Aquitalea magnusonii: one gene and its partner. The protein of the gene in region 1 interacts with the protein of each later gene in a pairwise test. Links are inferred from orthologs where the notes say so. Each region holds a gene or a part of one and is shown in the gene's direction. Other genes may lie near its edges.

Region 1 (8,146 bases):
TCCTATTTTGAAAGCCCGGACCTGCAAAGCTACAAAAACGGTGTTCTGGCCTATCACGCCATTGGCGAGAGCGGTCGCTATAACAGCAAGACCAAGCAGGCACTGTTCGACAAGAAAGTCACGCTGATCCAGCCCGCCACGGCCAATCAGCAGGAAACCCGCGTGATCAGCAGCAATATGCGTATCGATACCATACGCCATATTGCCCAGTCCGAAGCCCTCACCCACTTCTACTACGGCAAGTCCAGCGGCAGCGCCGTCGGCTTCATCTACCAACAGCAGGCCGGCCAGTTGCAACTGCTGTCCAATGCAAAGGTCACTTATGAAAAATAACTGCCGCCGCTTTATCCGGCTGGCCTGGCTGGCACTGAGCCTGGGCACCGTCCAGACTGCCCATGCCGAAAAGGCTGACCGTGACAAGCCCATCGAAATCAGCGCTGACCGCGGCAATCTCGATCAGCTCAAAGGCGTCACCGTATGGCAAGGCAATGTCATCATCATCCAGGGTACGCTCAAGCTCAATGCCGACCGCGCCACCGTCAGCCAGGACAAGCAGGGGAACCAGACCATGCAAGCCACTGGTCGCCAGGTAACGTTCCGCCAGAAAATGGATGGCAAGAACGACTGGATTGAAGGCCAGGCCAACCAGCTGGATTACAACACCGTCACCCATGTCGCCGTCCTCACCGGCAATGCCCGTGTCAAGCGCGGCAATGATCTGGTCATCGGCAACGTGATTACCTACAACACCGAAACCGAGATGTATGAGGTCAGCAGCGGAGCCAGCAGCAACGGTGGCCGCGTCACCGCCATCATCCAGCCCAAGCCCAGGGATAACAGCCCTGCCGCCAAGAAACCCGACGGAAACGCACCATGAGCGGCCCCAGCATTCTGAAAGTCGAGCGACTGAAAAAGCGCTTCAAGAAACGCACGGTGGTCAAGGATGTGGCCCTGCAGATTCATAGCGGAGAAGTCGTTGGCCTGCTCGGCCCCAACGGTGCCGGCAAAACCACCAGCTTTTACATGATTGTCGGCCTGATCGGCGCAGATGAAGGCGAAATCACACTGGATGGCAACAGCATCACCCACCTGCCGATTCACCAGCGCGCCCGCCTCGGCCTGGGCTACCTGCCGCAAGAAGCCTCGATTTTCCGCAAGATGACGGTGGAGGAAAACATCACCGCCGTACTGGAAATTGCCGGTTACAAAGGCGACAAGCTGGAACAGGAACTCAGCCTGCTGCTGGACGACCTCAACATCGCCCACCTGCGCGAAAGCAATGCGCTGGCGCTATCCGGCGGCGAAAGACGCCGGGTGGAGATTGCCCGTGTACTGGCCACCCGGCCACGCTTCATCCTGCTGGATGAACCTTTTGCCGGGGTGGATCCGATTGCCGTCATCGACATCCAGAAAATCATCACTTTCCTGCAACAGCGTGGCATCGGCGTACTGATTACCGACCACAACGTCCGGGAAACCCTGCGCATCTGCGACCGGGCCTACATCATCAGCGATGGCTCGGTGCTGGCATCCGGCAAGCCGGAAGAACTGGTCAACAACGAGAAAGTGCGCCAGGTTTACCTGGGTGAGCACTTCCACCTGTAAACCATGAAACAGTCACTACAGCTCCGGGTTTCACAGCAACTCACCCTCACTCCGCAACTGCAACAGTCGATCAAGCTGCTGCAGTTGTCCACGCTCGACCTGCAAACCGAGGTGGAGCGCTTCTTGCTGGACAATCCCATGCTGGAGCGCGGCGACGACCTGCCCGCAACAGACAGCCCCAGCAGCGAAACGGCCAGCAGCGGCGAAGAATCCACCACCCCGGCCTCCGACAGCAGTGATGGCGACAGCCACAGCGAGAGCAGCGGCGAACTGACCGACTGGGGTAGCGGCAGTCGCCGTAATGATGGCGACGATGAATTCGACCCCATGCTCAACGTCCCCTGCCCGGTCAGCCTGCGCGAACACCTGCTGGCGCAATTGGGAGAACTTACCCTCCCCACCCGCGATCAGGCCATCGTGCAGCTACTGATCGAAGAGCTGGACGACAACGGCTTTCTGAGCGTGGATCTGGAAGAGCTGGCCAGCAATCTGCCGCTGGAACTGGAACTGGAAAGCGACGAACTGATGGTCGGCTTGCGCCTGCTACAGCAATTCGACCCCGCCGGCATCGCTGCGCGCAGCCTTGCCGAATCGCTCAGCCTGCAACTGGACCGCCTGCCCCGGCAAGAGCCCGGCCATGCGCTGGCACGCAAGATTGTGGCCGAACACCTCACCTTGCTTGGCAACCGCGATTACACCCGCCTCAAGCGCATCCTGGGGGTGGATGACGACGCCATCCGCCAGGCCCAGCAACTGATTGCCAGACTCACCCCGCACCCTGCAGCCGGCTTTGGCGGCGAAGACGTACACTATGTCATTCCCGATGTCACCGTGCGCAAACGCCGTGGCCACTGGGTGGCAGAACTGAACAACGGGGCAGTGCCACGCCTGCGCGTCAATCAGCTATACGCACAGATGCTGTCGGAAAACCGCAGCGGCGCAGGAGAACTCACCGGTCGGCTGCAAGAAGCAAAATGGCTGGTCAAGAACATCCAGCAACGATTTGACACCATTCTGAAAGTGTCAGAAGCTATAGTCGAAAGACAGCAAGCGTTCTTTGAACACGGTGAAGTGGCCATGCGCCCGCTCATCCTGCGCGACATCGCAGACGAGCTGGGACTGCATGAATCCACGGTCTCACGCGTCACCACCCAGAAATACCTGCTCTGCCCGCGCGGCCTGTTTGAGCTGAAATACTTTTTTGGCAGCGCCCTGGAAACAGACAGCGGTGGCGAATGCTCGGCCACCGCCATCAAGGCCCACATCCGCCGCATGATTGATGGCGAGAACCCGGCCAAGCCACTTTCCGACAGCGCCATCGCCGATGAACTGGGCAAACAAGGCATACAGGTTGCAAGACGCACCGTTGCGAAGTATCGTGAAGCTATGCAGATACCGCCGGTCAATCTGCGCAAGGCACTGTGAAACACGCCTTGTAAGAATATCCGCTCGCCCGGCCGACCCGACCGGGCAGTCAACACAAGAAGGAGTTAGGGTATGAACCTCAAAGTAACCGGTCTCCACCTCGAAGTAACCCCGGCACTGCGTGAATTTCTGGAAAGCAAGCTGGAACGTATCACCCGCCATGTCGACCATGTGATCGACGTCACCGTCACGCTGTCGGTGGACAAGCTGGTGCAGAAAGCGGAAGTCAACGTTCACCTATCCGGCAAGGATATCCACGTAGAAGCCACCGACTCCGACATGTACGCTGCCATCGATGCGCTGATGGACAAGCTGGATCGACAGGTACTCAAGCACAAGGAAAAACAGAGCGAGCATCGCGCCACTCCGCAAGTTCAGCCGGAAGCATCCCTGTAATCACCTGACCGACGATGCGGGAACCCAACGGGTTCCCGTTTTTATTTGCACGGAGCCTTTTTCATTTTGATGAAGGCAACGTAGAATTGGCCAGTTTTTGTAGCCGCGTGCATACATTCCTATGAGCCTGATTGGCAAAATCCTGACACAGGATCACATCCTCCCGGACCTGGATGTCGCCAGCAAGAAGCGCGTCTTCGAGCAGGTGGGCCTCCTTATCGAAAACACCCACGGCATTGCCCGCAGTGAAATTTTCGACTGCCTGTTTGCGCGGGAAAAACTGGGCTCCACCGGCCTGGGCCAGGGCGTGGCCATTCCACATGGCCGTGCCAGAGGGCTCAAGGAAGCCGCAGGCGTATTCATCCGTCTGAAAAATCCCATTCCGTTCGATGCCCCGGATGGCAAGCCGGTACAAAGCCTGTTTGTGCTGCTGGTACCAGAGCAGGCAACCGATCTGCACCTGCAGGTACTATCGGAACTGGCCCAGCTTTTCTCCAGCAAACAGCTGCGTGAACAATTACTGACCGCCACCAACCGCTCCGAGCTCTACCAGCTGCTCACTGCATGGAATAGCAATAATGCCTAGTATCACCGTGCGTCGGCTGTATCAGGACAATCAGCAAAAGCTCAACCTGACGTGGGTGGCCGGCACCGGTGGTGCCGACAGCCCCATCGGCAATGACGAGCAGCGTCCTACCCTGGCCCTGGTTGGCCACCTCAACTTCATTCACCCCAACCGGGTACAAGTGTTGGGGCTGGCCGAAGTCGACTACCTGAACCGGCTGGAGCAATCCGCGGCCAAGACCGCGCTGGACCAACTGTTCCACAAGACCATGTCGGTGGTGATGGTGGCCAATGGGCAGCAGGTTCCCAAGCTGCTGCGTGATTACTGCCACACCCACAATGTGCCGCTGATGAGCACACCGCTGGAAAGCCCCTACCTGATGGATGTGCTACGCATCTATCTGGCACGTGCGCTGGCGGTTTCCACCGTGCTGCACGGGGTATTTCTGGATGTGCTGGAAATCGGCGTGCTGATCATGGGCGACTCGGCCATGGGCAAGAGCGAACTGGCATTGGAACTGATTTCCCGTGGCCACGGCATGGTGGCCGATGATGCGGTGGAGCTGTATCGCATCGGCCCGGAAACACTGGAAGGCCGCTGTCCGCCGCTGCTGCGCGATTTCCTGGAAGTACGCGGCCTTGGCATTCTGAACATCCGTACCATTTTTGGTGAAACCGCCGTACGCCCGAAAAAGGTGCTAAAACTGATTATTCACCTGGTCAAGGCCAACGATCAGGCCATGCAGGCACTGGACCGGCTGAACATCCAGTCGGAAACCCAGGACATCATCGGCGTCACTGTACGCAAGGTGGTGTTGCCGGTTGCCGCTGGCCGTAACCTGGCAGTGCTGGTTGAAGCCGCCGTGCGCAATTACATTTTGCAATTGCGCGGCATCGACAGTACCCGTGAATTCATCGAACGCCACACCAACTTCCTCAGAGATCAGGAAAATGCGCCTGATATTGATTAGCGGCCTGTCCGGCTCCGGCAAGTCCATCGCCCTGCGCGCCCTGGAAGACTCCGGGTTTTACTGTGTGGACAACCTGCCGGCCACCATGCTGCATGAGGCCATGTCGCTGTATGCCGATTATGGCTATCAGCAGATTGCCATCAGCGTGGATACCCGCTCCAGCCCATCGCTGGGGGCGTTGCCGGATGAAATGCACAAGCTGCGTCAGCAGGGTATGGATGTACGGCTGTTGTTTCTGGAAGCCAAGCCGGAAACCCTGGTCAAGCGTTTTTCCGAAACCCGCCGCCGCCATCCGCTGTCCGGCAGTGGTGCCACGGTGGAAGAGTGCATTCAACTGGAACAGGAACTGCTGGCCAGCATTCAGGAAATGGGTATCCGCATCGATACCAGCGAGCTGACTGCCAATGCGCTGAAAACGGCCATCAAGCAGTTAGTGGAAGCCGACTGCAGCAGGCTGACCATCATTTTCGAATCGTTCGGCTTCAAGCATGGCGTCCCGCTGAATGCCGACTTCGTATTTGATGTACGCTGTCTGCCCAACCCCTACTACGACCCGGAACTGCGCCGCTTCACCGGACGCGACCAGGCCATCATCGATTTCTTCGGGCAGCAGCCGCTGGTGGCAGAGATGACTGAAGACATCCGGTGCATGATTGCCAAATGGCTGCCCGAGTTCAGTCGCGAAAACCGCAGTTATCTGACTGTCGCCATCGGTTGTACCGGTGGCCAGCACCGCTCCGTCTTCATCGCCGAACAACTATCGCGGGCCTTTCCGGCCGAGCAGGTACTGATTCGCCATCGCCAGTTGTTCCGCGAGTCCTGACCCGCCAACGGCAAAGCGCGCAACTTTTCTGTGCTGCCCCCAGCGCGGGTAGCAGATGGAAATACTGATGCAAACGCCACAAACCGTTACCGTTGCCCTTACCGGCGCTTCCGGCCTGCCCTATGGTCTGCGCCTGATCGACACCCTTATCAGCGCCGGGGTGCGCGTCTGGGTGCTCTATTCACAAGCCGCCCAGGTGGTGGCCAAGCAGGAGATGGGCCTGCACCTGCCTTCGCGACCAAGTGAAGTACAACAATGGCTGCAGCAACGGACCGGTGCCAGCGCACAGCAATTGGCCGTCTTTGGTCGGGAAGAGTGGTTTGCCCCGGTGGCCTCAGGGTCAAATCCGGCAGATGCCATGGTGGTATGTCCCTGCTCCATGGGAACACTGGCAGCCATTGCACATGGCATGAGCGATAACCTGATTGAGCGGGCCGCGGACGTCAGCATCAAGGAAGGTCGCAAACTCATCCTGGTGCCACGCGAAACCCCGCTGTCGGTCATCCACCTGGAAAACATGCTCAGCCTGGCACGTCTCGGAGCTGTCATTCTGCCACCATCCCCCGGGTTTTATACCCATCCGGCCAGTGTCGACGACATGGTGGATTTCGTGGTGGCACGCATTCTGGACCAGTTGCGTGTCCCGCATACGCTGACACCACGCTGGGGAGAACCCGCCAAGGAGTAAAACATGCGGCAAGATGCACTATGGAGCCTGCCCGCCCTGCGCCGGCTGGAACTAGAGGCCGAATTACAGGGCCTGGATCTGATGCAGCGCGCCGCACGCGCCACTGCCAACTGGACCCGTCATCATCTGGCAGCGGGCAGCCGCATCCTGGTGGCCGCCGGCCCCGGCAATAACGGTGGTGATGCGCTGTATGCCGCCCTGCTGCTGATGCAAGACGGCTACAGCGTGGATATCCTGCTGCCACAGATGCCGGCCAGTCCGCCCGCCCAGCAAGCCTATCAGGCCCTGCGCCGTGCAGGCGGCATTCCGCTGCAGCACCTGGCGGATGATTATCCGCCCCCGGTCCTGCTGATCGATGGCCTGTTCGGCATCGGACTGAGCCGGGCGCTGGACGACAAATGGCTCAGCATCATTCACCAGCTTGATCAGCTTGCTTGCCAGAAACTGGCACTCGATTGCCCCAGCGGCCTGAATGCCTACACCGGCCAGGCACAAGCAGCCTGCATCCATGCCACACATACCCTGACTTTTCTGTGCCTGAAGCCCGGCCTGTTTTATGCCGCCGGCGCTGATCATGCCGGTCAGGTGGAACTGGCGGATCTGGACTGCCCCCCCAAGCTGCAGCCGGCAGCCGAAGGCTATCTTAACCGCCAGGATGGACGGACACTGCAGCGCCGCCGTGACAGCCATAAGGGCAGCCATGGCACGGTAGCCATCATTGGCGGCTGCGAAGGGATGCTGGGAGCCGCCCTGCTTGCCGGGCGGGCCGCACTGGCAGGCGGCGCCGGCAAAGTCCATGTGCTGACCCTGGATGGCCGCCTGCCAGTCGATGTCAGCTACCCGGAACTGATGCTGCATGATGCACGGCAAGCACGCAGTCAGCCGGACTGTGATGTACTGGCCACCGGGCCGGGATTGGGACAGAGCAAGCAGGCAAGGCAATGGTTGGAGCACGCCCTGGCATCCGCTTGCTCACTGGTACTGGATGCTGACGCCCTCAATATGCTCGCCAGCGATAGTCAACTGCAGGACATGCTGGCCATGCGCCAGCACGAAACCATCCTGACACCTCATCCGGCAGAAGCCGCACGCCTGCTGGGCTGCACCACCACCATGGTTCAGGCAGACCGCCTTGCCGCAGTACGCCAGTTAGCAGAACGGTTCGGCTGTGTCGTGGTACTCAAGGGTGCGGGGACGCTGATTGCCAGCGCCAAACAGCCATACCGGCTGAATACCAGCGGCGGTCCCGCTCTGGCCGTTGCCGGTCAGGGCGATGTCCTCAGCGGCCTGATTGCAGCCTTGCTGGCGCAAGGCATGCCGGCCATGGAGGCTAGCTGCCTGGCGGTACGGGTACACGGCATGGCTGGCGACGAATACCAGCAGGAAGCCGGCGGGCCGATCGGCTTGACCGCATCAGCCACCGCGCAGCGTTGCAGTCATATCCTCAACCGCTTGCTCAAGGAATGAACGCAACGGGCAAGAAACAACCATGCTCAGCCCGGCTCCCGGATCGACCATGCCCCACAGCAGCACCTTCTGCCCTTTTAGGCAAGGAAATACTTCTCCGGCGCACATGCTGGCTAGGTAAAATAGCCGCCTCTTCCGGAGGAAACATCTCTTGCAGCAGCAGAAGAAAGCCTATGCCTATGGCCTCTGTGCCGTCCTTGCCTGGTC
Region 2 (6,513 bases), 820 kb from region 1 along the record:
CCTGATGCAACTGGGTGAAGTGGTATTCGGCGGTGTGGGTTCCGGCCTGTACGGCATGCTGGTATTCGCCATTCTGGCCGTCTTCATTGCCGGCCTGATGGTGGGACGCACACCGGAATATCTGGGCAAGAAGATTGAAACCTACGAAATGAAGATGACCGCCATCACCATTCTGGTGACCCCGATTCTGGTGCTGGTCCTGACGGCCATTGCCGTCAGCGTGGACGCCGGCAAGGCGGGCATTGCCAATCCGGGAGCGCATGGTTTCAGCGAAATCCTCTATGCCTTTACCTCGGCCGCCAACAATAACGGCAGCGCTTTTGCCGGGCTGTCGGCCAACACGCCGTTCTACAACATCATGACCGGCATTGCCATGTTCTTTGGTCGCTTCCTGATGATTGTCCCCATCCTGGCCATTGCCGGTTCGCTGTCCGCCAAGAAACGCCTGGCGGTCAACAGCGGCACCCTGCCCACCCATGGTCCGCTGTTCGTGGTGCTGCTGATCGGCACCGTGCTGCTGGTGGGCGCGCTCAACTACGTCCCGGCGCTGGCATTGGGTCCGGTAGTGGAGCATCTGCAAATGGTGAGTGGACATTAATCCTGCACGTGGACACCAAACAGGATCAAGGAAAACAAGATGAACGATCGCAATCATTCCATAGTGCCGGCTGTAGCAAACAGCACAGCCGGCCAGCACGACAAACCGGGCAAGGGCATGTTTGACCCGGCCTTGCTCAAACCGGCCATCATCGACTCTTTCAAGAAGCTGTCACCGCGCACCCAATGGCGCAACCCGGTGATGTTTGTCGTCTATGTTGGCAGCATCCTGACCACGGCACTCTGGCTGCAGGCCTTGCTTGGCAAGGGCGAGGCCGCAGCCGGCTTTATCCTGGCCATCTCGCTCTGGCTGTGGTTTACCGTGCTGTTTGCCAACTTTGCCGAGGCACTGGCCGAGGGCCGCAGCAAGGCGCAGGCTGCCAGCCTGCGTTCGGCCAAGAAAAACGTGGTGGCAAAAAAACTGTCCGGCCCGCGCCGGGAAGCCGGTATCAGCATTGTGGATGGCCACAGTCTGAAAAAGGGTGACATCGTGCTGGTGGAGGCTGGCGATGTGATTCCGGTGGATGGTGAAGTCATGGATGGTGTGGCCTCGGTGGACGAATCGGCCATTACCGGTGAATCGGCCCCGGTGATCCGCGAATCCGGCGGCGACTTCTCCTCGGTCACCGGCGGCACCCGCGTGCTGTCAGACTGGATTGTGGTGCGCATCACCGCCAATCCGGGGGAAACCTTTCTTGACCGCATGATTGCCATGGTGGAAGGGGCCAAGCGCCAGAAAACCCCGAACGAGATTGCGCTGACCATCCTGCTGGTGGCACTGACCATCGTGTTCCTGATCGTCACCGCCACCCTGCTGCCCTACTCCTTGTTCAGCGTGGATGCCGCCAAGGCAGGCTCGCCCATCAGCATCACCACGCTGGTGGCATTGCTGGTTTGCCTGATTCCCACCACCATTGGCGGCCTGTTAAGTGCCATTGGCGTGGCGGGCATGAGCCGCATGATGGGGGCCAATGTGATTGCCACCTCGGGCCGTGCGGTGGAAGCGGCGGGCGATGTGGATGTGCTGCTGTTGGACAAGACCGGCACCATTACCCTGGGCAACCGGCAGGCATCGGCCTTCATCCCGGCTCCGGGCATCAGCGAACAGCAACTGGCTGACGCCGCCCAACTGGCCTCGCTGGCCGATGAAACCCCGGAAGGCCGTTCCATCGTGGTACTGGCCAAGCAGAAATTCGCCCTGCGCGAACGCGAACTGGCCAGCCATGAGGCAGTATTCATCCCGTTTACCGCACAAACCCGCATGAGCGGCATCGACTACGATGGCCGGCAGATCCGCAAGGGTGCCATCGACGCCATTCGTCGTCATATCGCCGAGCAAGGCGGCGTCTTCCCCGATGCCCTGGCCAAGAGTGCGGATGAAGTGGCCCGCCGCGGCTCTACCCCGCTGCTGGTGGCCGAAGGCAAGCGCGCACTGGGGGTGATTGAGCTGAAGGACATCGTGAAGGGCGGCATCAAGGAGCGCTTTGCCGAGCTGCGCCAGATGGGCATCAAGACCGTCATGATCACCGGCGACAACCCGCTGACCGCCGCCGCCATTGCCGCTGAGGCCGGCGTGGACGACTTCCTGGCCGAAGCCACGCCGGAAGCCAAGCTCAGGCTGATCCGCAGCCATCAGGCCGAAGGCAAGCTGGTGGCCATGACCGGCGACGGCACCAACGACGCCCCGGCGCTGGCCCAGGCCGATGTGGCGGTGGCGATGAACACCGGCACCCAGGCGGCGAAAGAGGCCGGCAATATGGTGGACCTGGACTCCAACCCCACCAAGCTGATCGAGATCGTGGAAATCGGCAAGCAGATGCTGATGACCCGTGGTTCGCTCACCACCTTTTCCATCTCCAACGACGTGGCCAAGTACTTCGCCATCATCCCGGCGGCCTTTGCCAGCACTTATCCGCAGTTGAATGCGCTGAACGTGATGGGCCTGAACAGCCCGGCCTCGGCCATCATGTCCGCCGTCGTTTTCAATGCGCTGATCATCGTGTTCCTGATTCCGTTAGCCCTCAAAGGGGTGAAATACCACGCCAGAAGTGCGGCAGAACTGCTGCGCGGCAATTTGCTGATCTACGGCCTGGGCGGCCTGCTGCTGCCCTTTGCCGGTATCAAGCTGATTGACATGCTGCTGGGCAGCCTGGGTCTGGTCTGAGTCACGCCCTCACAAGAAGGAAATCATCATGCTTAAAACCCTACGTCCGGCACTGCTGCTGTTTGCCATGCTATCCCTGCTGACCGGCCTGGCCTATCCGCTGCTCACCACCGCGCTGGCTCAGGCGCTGTTTCCGCAGCAGGCCAATGGCAGCCTGATCGAAAAAAATGGCCAGATCATCGGCTCCCGCCTGATCGGCCAGCACTTTTCCGGCAACCAGTATTTCTGGGGCCGGCCATCCGCAACCAGTCCCATGGCCTACAATGCCGGCGGCTCCGGCGGCTCCAACCTCGGCCCCACCAACCAGGCCCAGCTAGATGCCGTGAAGGCCAATGTAGAACAGTTGCGCAAGGCCCACCCCACCGAGAGCGGTGCCATACCGGTTGATCTGGTAACCGCCTCGGCCAGCGGGCTTGACCCGGACATCTCGCTGGCGGCAGCTTATTACCAGATGGCACGGGTTGCCCAGGCGCGCGGAATTGCACTGGCACAGGTACACAAGCTGGTGGATGATCACGCCATCGCCGAAACCTTCGGCCTGCTGGGTGAACCACGGGTCAATGTGCTGGAACTGAACCTGGCGCTGGATGCGCTGAAGTAAACTCGCTTGCTGTTTGCCCGGCATCGCCCTGCCCTCACCGGCAGGGCATTGTGCTGTACTGCCATACACCACGATGGACCGAACATGACGGATACCCGCCCTGATCCAGATGCCCTGCTGGATGAGCTGAAACAGGAAGAGCTGGCTGCACAACGCGGCCGCTTGAAGATTTTCTTTGGTGCCTGCGCCGGCGTGGGCAAGACCTATGCCATGCTCAGCGCCGCAAGAACACGCCAGCAGGAAGGCTGCCAGGTGCTGGTGGGCGTGGTGGAAACCCATGGCCGCAAGGAAACCGAAGCCCAGCTGCAAGGCCTGGAAGTACTGCCACCGGCCCAGATCGAATACAAGGGCCGCAGTCTGGCCGAGTTTGATCTGGACCGCGCACTGGCGCGGCATCCGCAACTGATCCTGATGGACGAGTTTGCCCACTCCAATGTCCCCGGTTCGCGCCACAGCAAACGCTGGCAGGACGTGGAAGAGCTGCTGGCCGCCGGCATCGACGTCTACACCACGCTAAATGTGCAGCATCTGGAAAGCCTGAACGATGTGGTGGGCCAGATCACCGGCATCGTGGTGCGCGAAACCCTGCCCGATCACGTATTTGACCAGGCCGAGGAAGTGGCACTGGTGGATTTGCCGCCAGACGAACTGCTGGCGCGGCTGGCCGCAGGCAAGGTTTACCTCGCCCACCAGGCCGAGCGTGCGGTAAAGAACTTCTTCCGCAAAGGCAATCTGCTGGCACTGCGCGAACTGGCACTGCGCCGTACCGCCGACCGGGTGGATGCCCAGATGCGCGCCTACCGCGCCGACCAGTCGATCAAGCCGGTATGGCATGCCCGCGAACGCTTGCTGATTTGCGTGGGGCATGGTCCGGGAACGGAAAAACTGGTGCGCAGCGGCAAACGGCTGGCCGCCAGCCTGGATGCCGACTGGATTGCCGTCTTTGTTGAAACACCGGCCCTGCAAGGCCTGTCGGAAACCAAGCGGGCCCGCATCATGAAAGGCCTGAAACTGGCACAAGAGCTGGGCGCGGAAACCACCGTGCTGGGGGGCAGCGATCTGGCCAGCACCCTGCTGGCCTATGCCCGCAGCCGCAATGTTTCCAAGCTGGTGGTGGGCAAGTCATCCGCCGGCAAGCTGTGCCGCCTGCTAAAACGTCCCTTGCTGGAACAACTGATGCAGCAAGCCCAGGATGTGGATGTATACGTGGTATCACATGCAGCAGACGACGACAGCACCAGCACCCGGCCGGATGGCTTCAACCGCCTGCTGTTTGGCGAGGCCGGCCGCCAGAAACAAGTCCATGGTTATCTGGCGGCCCTGCTGGCCTGCCTGCTCACCACGGGTCTGGTCAGCCTGCTGACACCGTTTTTTGCACTGTCCAACGTCGTCATGCTCTACCTGCTGGCGGTGGTGCTGGTGGCGGTGCGCTTTGGCCGTGGCCCCGGCGTGCTGGCATCCTTGCTGGCGGTGGCCGCCTTCGATTTCTTTTTCGTGCCGCCACGGCTGTCGTTATCGGTTTCCGATACCCAGTACCTGCTGACCTTTGCGGTGATGTTTGCCGTCGCCCTCATTATCAGCCAGCTCACCGCCCGCCTGCGCTTTGAAGCCACGCTTGCCACCTATCGCGAACGCCGCACCCGCGCCCTGTACGAACTGGGGCGGGAACTGGCCGGCGCCCTCACCGCCAGCCAGATCATCGACATCGCCGTCAGCCGCCTGCAGCCCCTGTTCAATGCCAGCATCGTGCTGTTCACCCCGGACAGCAAGGATGAGCTGCGCGCCGAAAACGACAGCAGCGTCCAGGCCGACCCGGGCGTGGCGCAGTGGGTGTATGACAAGCAGCAGCCCGCTGGCCTGGGCACCCTCACCCTGCCGGCCAGTACCATGTTGTATCTGCCGCTGAAAGCGCCGATGCGCAATCGCGGCGTGCTGGCCGTGCTGCCCGAACAACTGGATCAGGTTTTCCTGCCGGAACAGCAACGCCTGCTGGAAACCTGCGCGGCACAGATTGCCCTGGCGCTGGAACGGGTGCATTACGTGGAAGTGGCGCAAGACGCCATTGTTGCCATGGAATCCGAGCGCCTGCGCAACAGCGTGCTGGCGGTGATCTCGCACGATCTGCGCACCCCGCTCACCACTCTGGTCGGGCTGTCCAGCATTCTGGCAGCAGGCCAGGTCGATGCAGCCAAACAGCTCGATATCGCCCGCTCGATCCAGGAAGAATCACTGCGCATGAACCACCTGGTCACCAATCTGCTGGACATGGCCAAGCTGCAATCCGGCGTACAACTGAACCGGGAATGGCAACTGCTGGACGATGTGGTGGGCAGCGCGGTACGCGCCTGCCAGCACAGCTTGCAAGCGCATCAGCTGCAAGTGGCGCTGGCCGATGATCTTCCGGTGCTGGAATACGATGCGGTGCTGATTGAACGGGTATTGGTCAACCTGCTGGAAAATGCCGCCAAATACACGCCAGCGGGCAGCCATATCACGCTCAGCGCCAACAGCGAGGGCGCTACAATACGGGTTTGCATACAGGACGATGGCCCCGGCCTGCCCGGCGGGCAGGAGCACAAGCTGTTCGACAAGTTCACCCGCGGCAGCAGTGAAACCACCACGCCAGGCGTGGGCCTGGGGCTGGCCATCTGCCGCAGCATTGTCGAGGCCCATGGTGGCAGCATTGCGGCGAGCAACCGCCAGCCGCAGGGCGCACAATTCTGTTTCACCCTGCCTGTCAGCCCCATGCCGGCCCTGCCGGGCGAAGAGGATATCAAACCATGAGCGAAACCCCCGTCAATCTGGTGGTCATCGAAGATGAAAAGCCGATACGCCACTTCCTGGCCTCAGCACTCAATGGTGACAACTGGGTCGTCCACCCTGCCGAAACCGGCCGGCAGGGCCTGATCGAAGTGGCCACCCGCAAGCCGGACATGGTGATACTGGACCTGGGCTTGCCGGACATGAACGGCATCGAGGTTATCCGCCAGTTACGCGAGTGGACCGACCTGCCCATCCTGGTACTGTCGGCCCGGACGCAAGAAGCCGAAAAGGTTCAGGCACTGGATGCCGGGGCCGACGACTACCTGACCAAACCCTTTGGGGTGGCCGAATGCATGGCGCGCATCCGCGTGCTGCTGCGTCGGCGTGG

Evidence for each region. Proteins that work in one complex are often made in the same cells at the same time.
Region 2: the proteins of ptsN (region 1) and DLM_RS05205 interact in binary tests that used the Escherichia coli proteins (3 or more experiments, as listed by UniProt). The link is inferred for Aquitalea magnusonii from one-to-one orthologs.

What each region holds. Positions count from the first base shown.
Region 1 is NZ_AP018823.1:242,312-250,457, reverse strand. What follows is about bases 2,490-5,279. They hold ptsN (PTS IIA-like nitrogen regulatory protein PtsN), read left to right. Parts: upstream 2,490-3,547; coding sequence 3,548-4,012; downstream 4,013-5,279. Other genes in these bases: rapZ (RNase adapter RapZ), read left to right, coding at 4,942-5,279; hprK (HPr(Ser) kinase/phosphatase), read left to right, coding at 4,005-4,961; hpf (ribosome hibernation-promoting factor, HPF/YfiA family), read left to right, coding at 3,103-3,426; DLM_RS01260 (RNA polymerase factor sigma-54), read left to right, coding at 2,490-3,030. Also shown: LPS export ABC transporter periplasmic protein LptC, read left to right, coding at 1-333; lipopolysaccharide transport periplasmic protein LptA, read left to right, coding at 323-877; lptB (LPS export ABC transporter ATP-binding protein), read left to right, coding at 874-1,605; more of DLM_RS01260, read left to right, coding at 1,609-2,489; more of rapZ, read left to right, coding at 5,280-5,784; DLM_RS01235 (flavin prenyltransferase UbiX), read left to right, coding at 5,852-6,472; DLM_RS01230 (NAD(P)H-hydrate dehydratase), read left to right, coding at 6,476-7,939; DLM_RS01225 (DMT family transporter), read left to right, coding at 8,091-8,146. UniProt on the Escherichia coli protein: Seems to have a role in regulating nitrogen assimilation.
Region 2 is NZ_AP018823.1:1,065,785-1,072,297, reverse strand. The notes cover bases 3,054-6,346. They hold DLM_RS05205 (DUF4118 domain-containing protein), read left to right. Parts: upstream 3,054-3,446; coding sequence 3,447-6,146; downstream 6,147-6,346. Other genes in these bases: DLM_RS05200 (response regulator), read left to right, coding at 6,143-6,346; kdpC (potassium-transporting ATPase subunit KdpC), read left to right, coding at 3,054-3,362. Also shown: potassium-transporting ATPase subunit KdpA, read left to right, coding at 1-598; potassium-transporting ATPase subunit KdpB, read left to right, coding at 716-2,761; more of kdpC, read left to right, coding at 2,790-3,053; more of DLM_RS05200, read left to right, coding at 6,347-6,513. UniProt on the Escherichia coli protein: Member of the two-component regulatory system KdpD/KdpE involved in the regulation of the kdp operon. KdpD may function as a membrane-associated protein kinase that phosphorylates KdpE in response to environmental signals.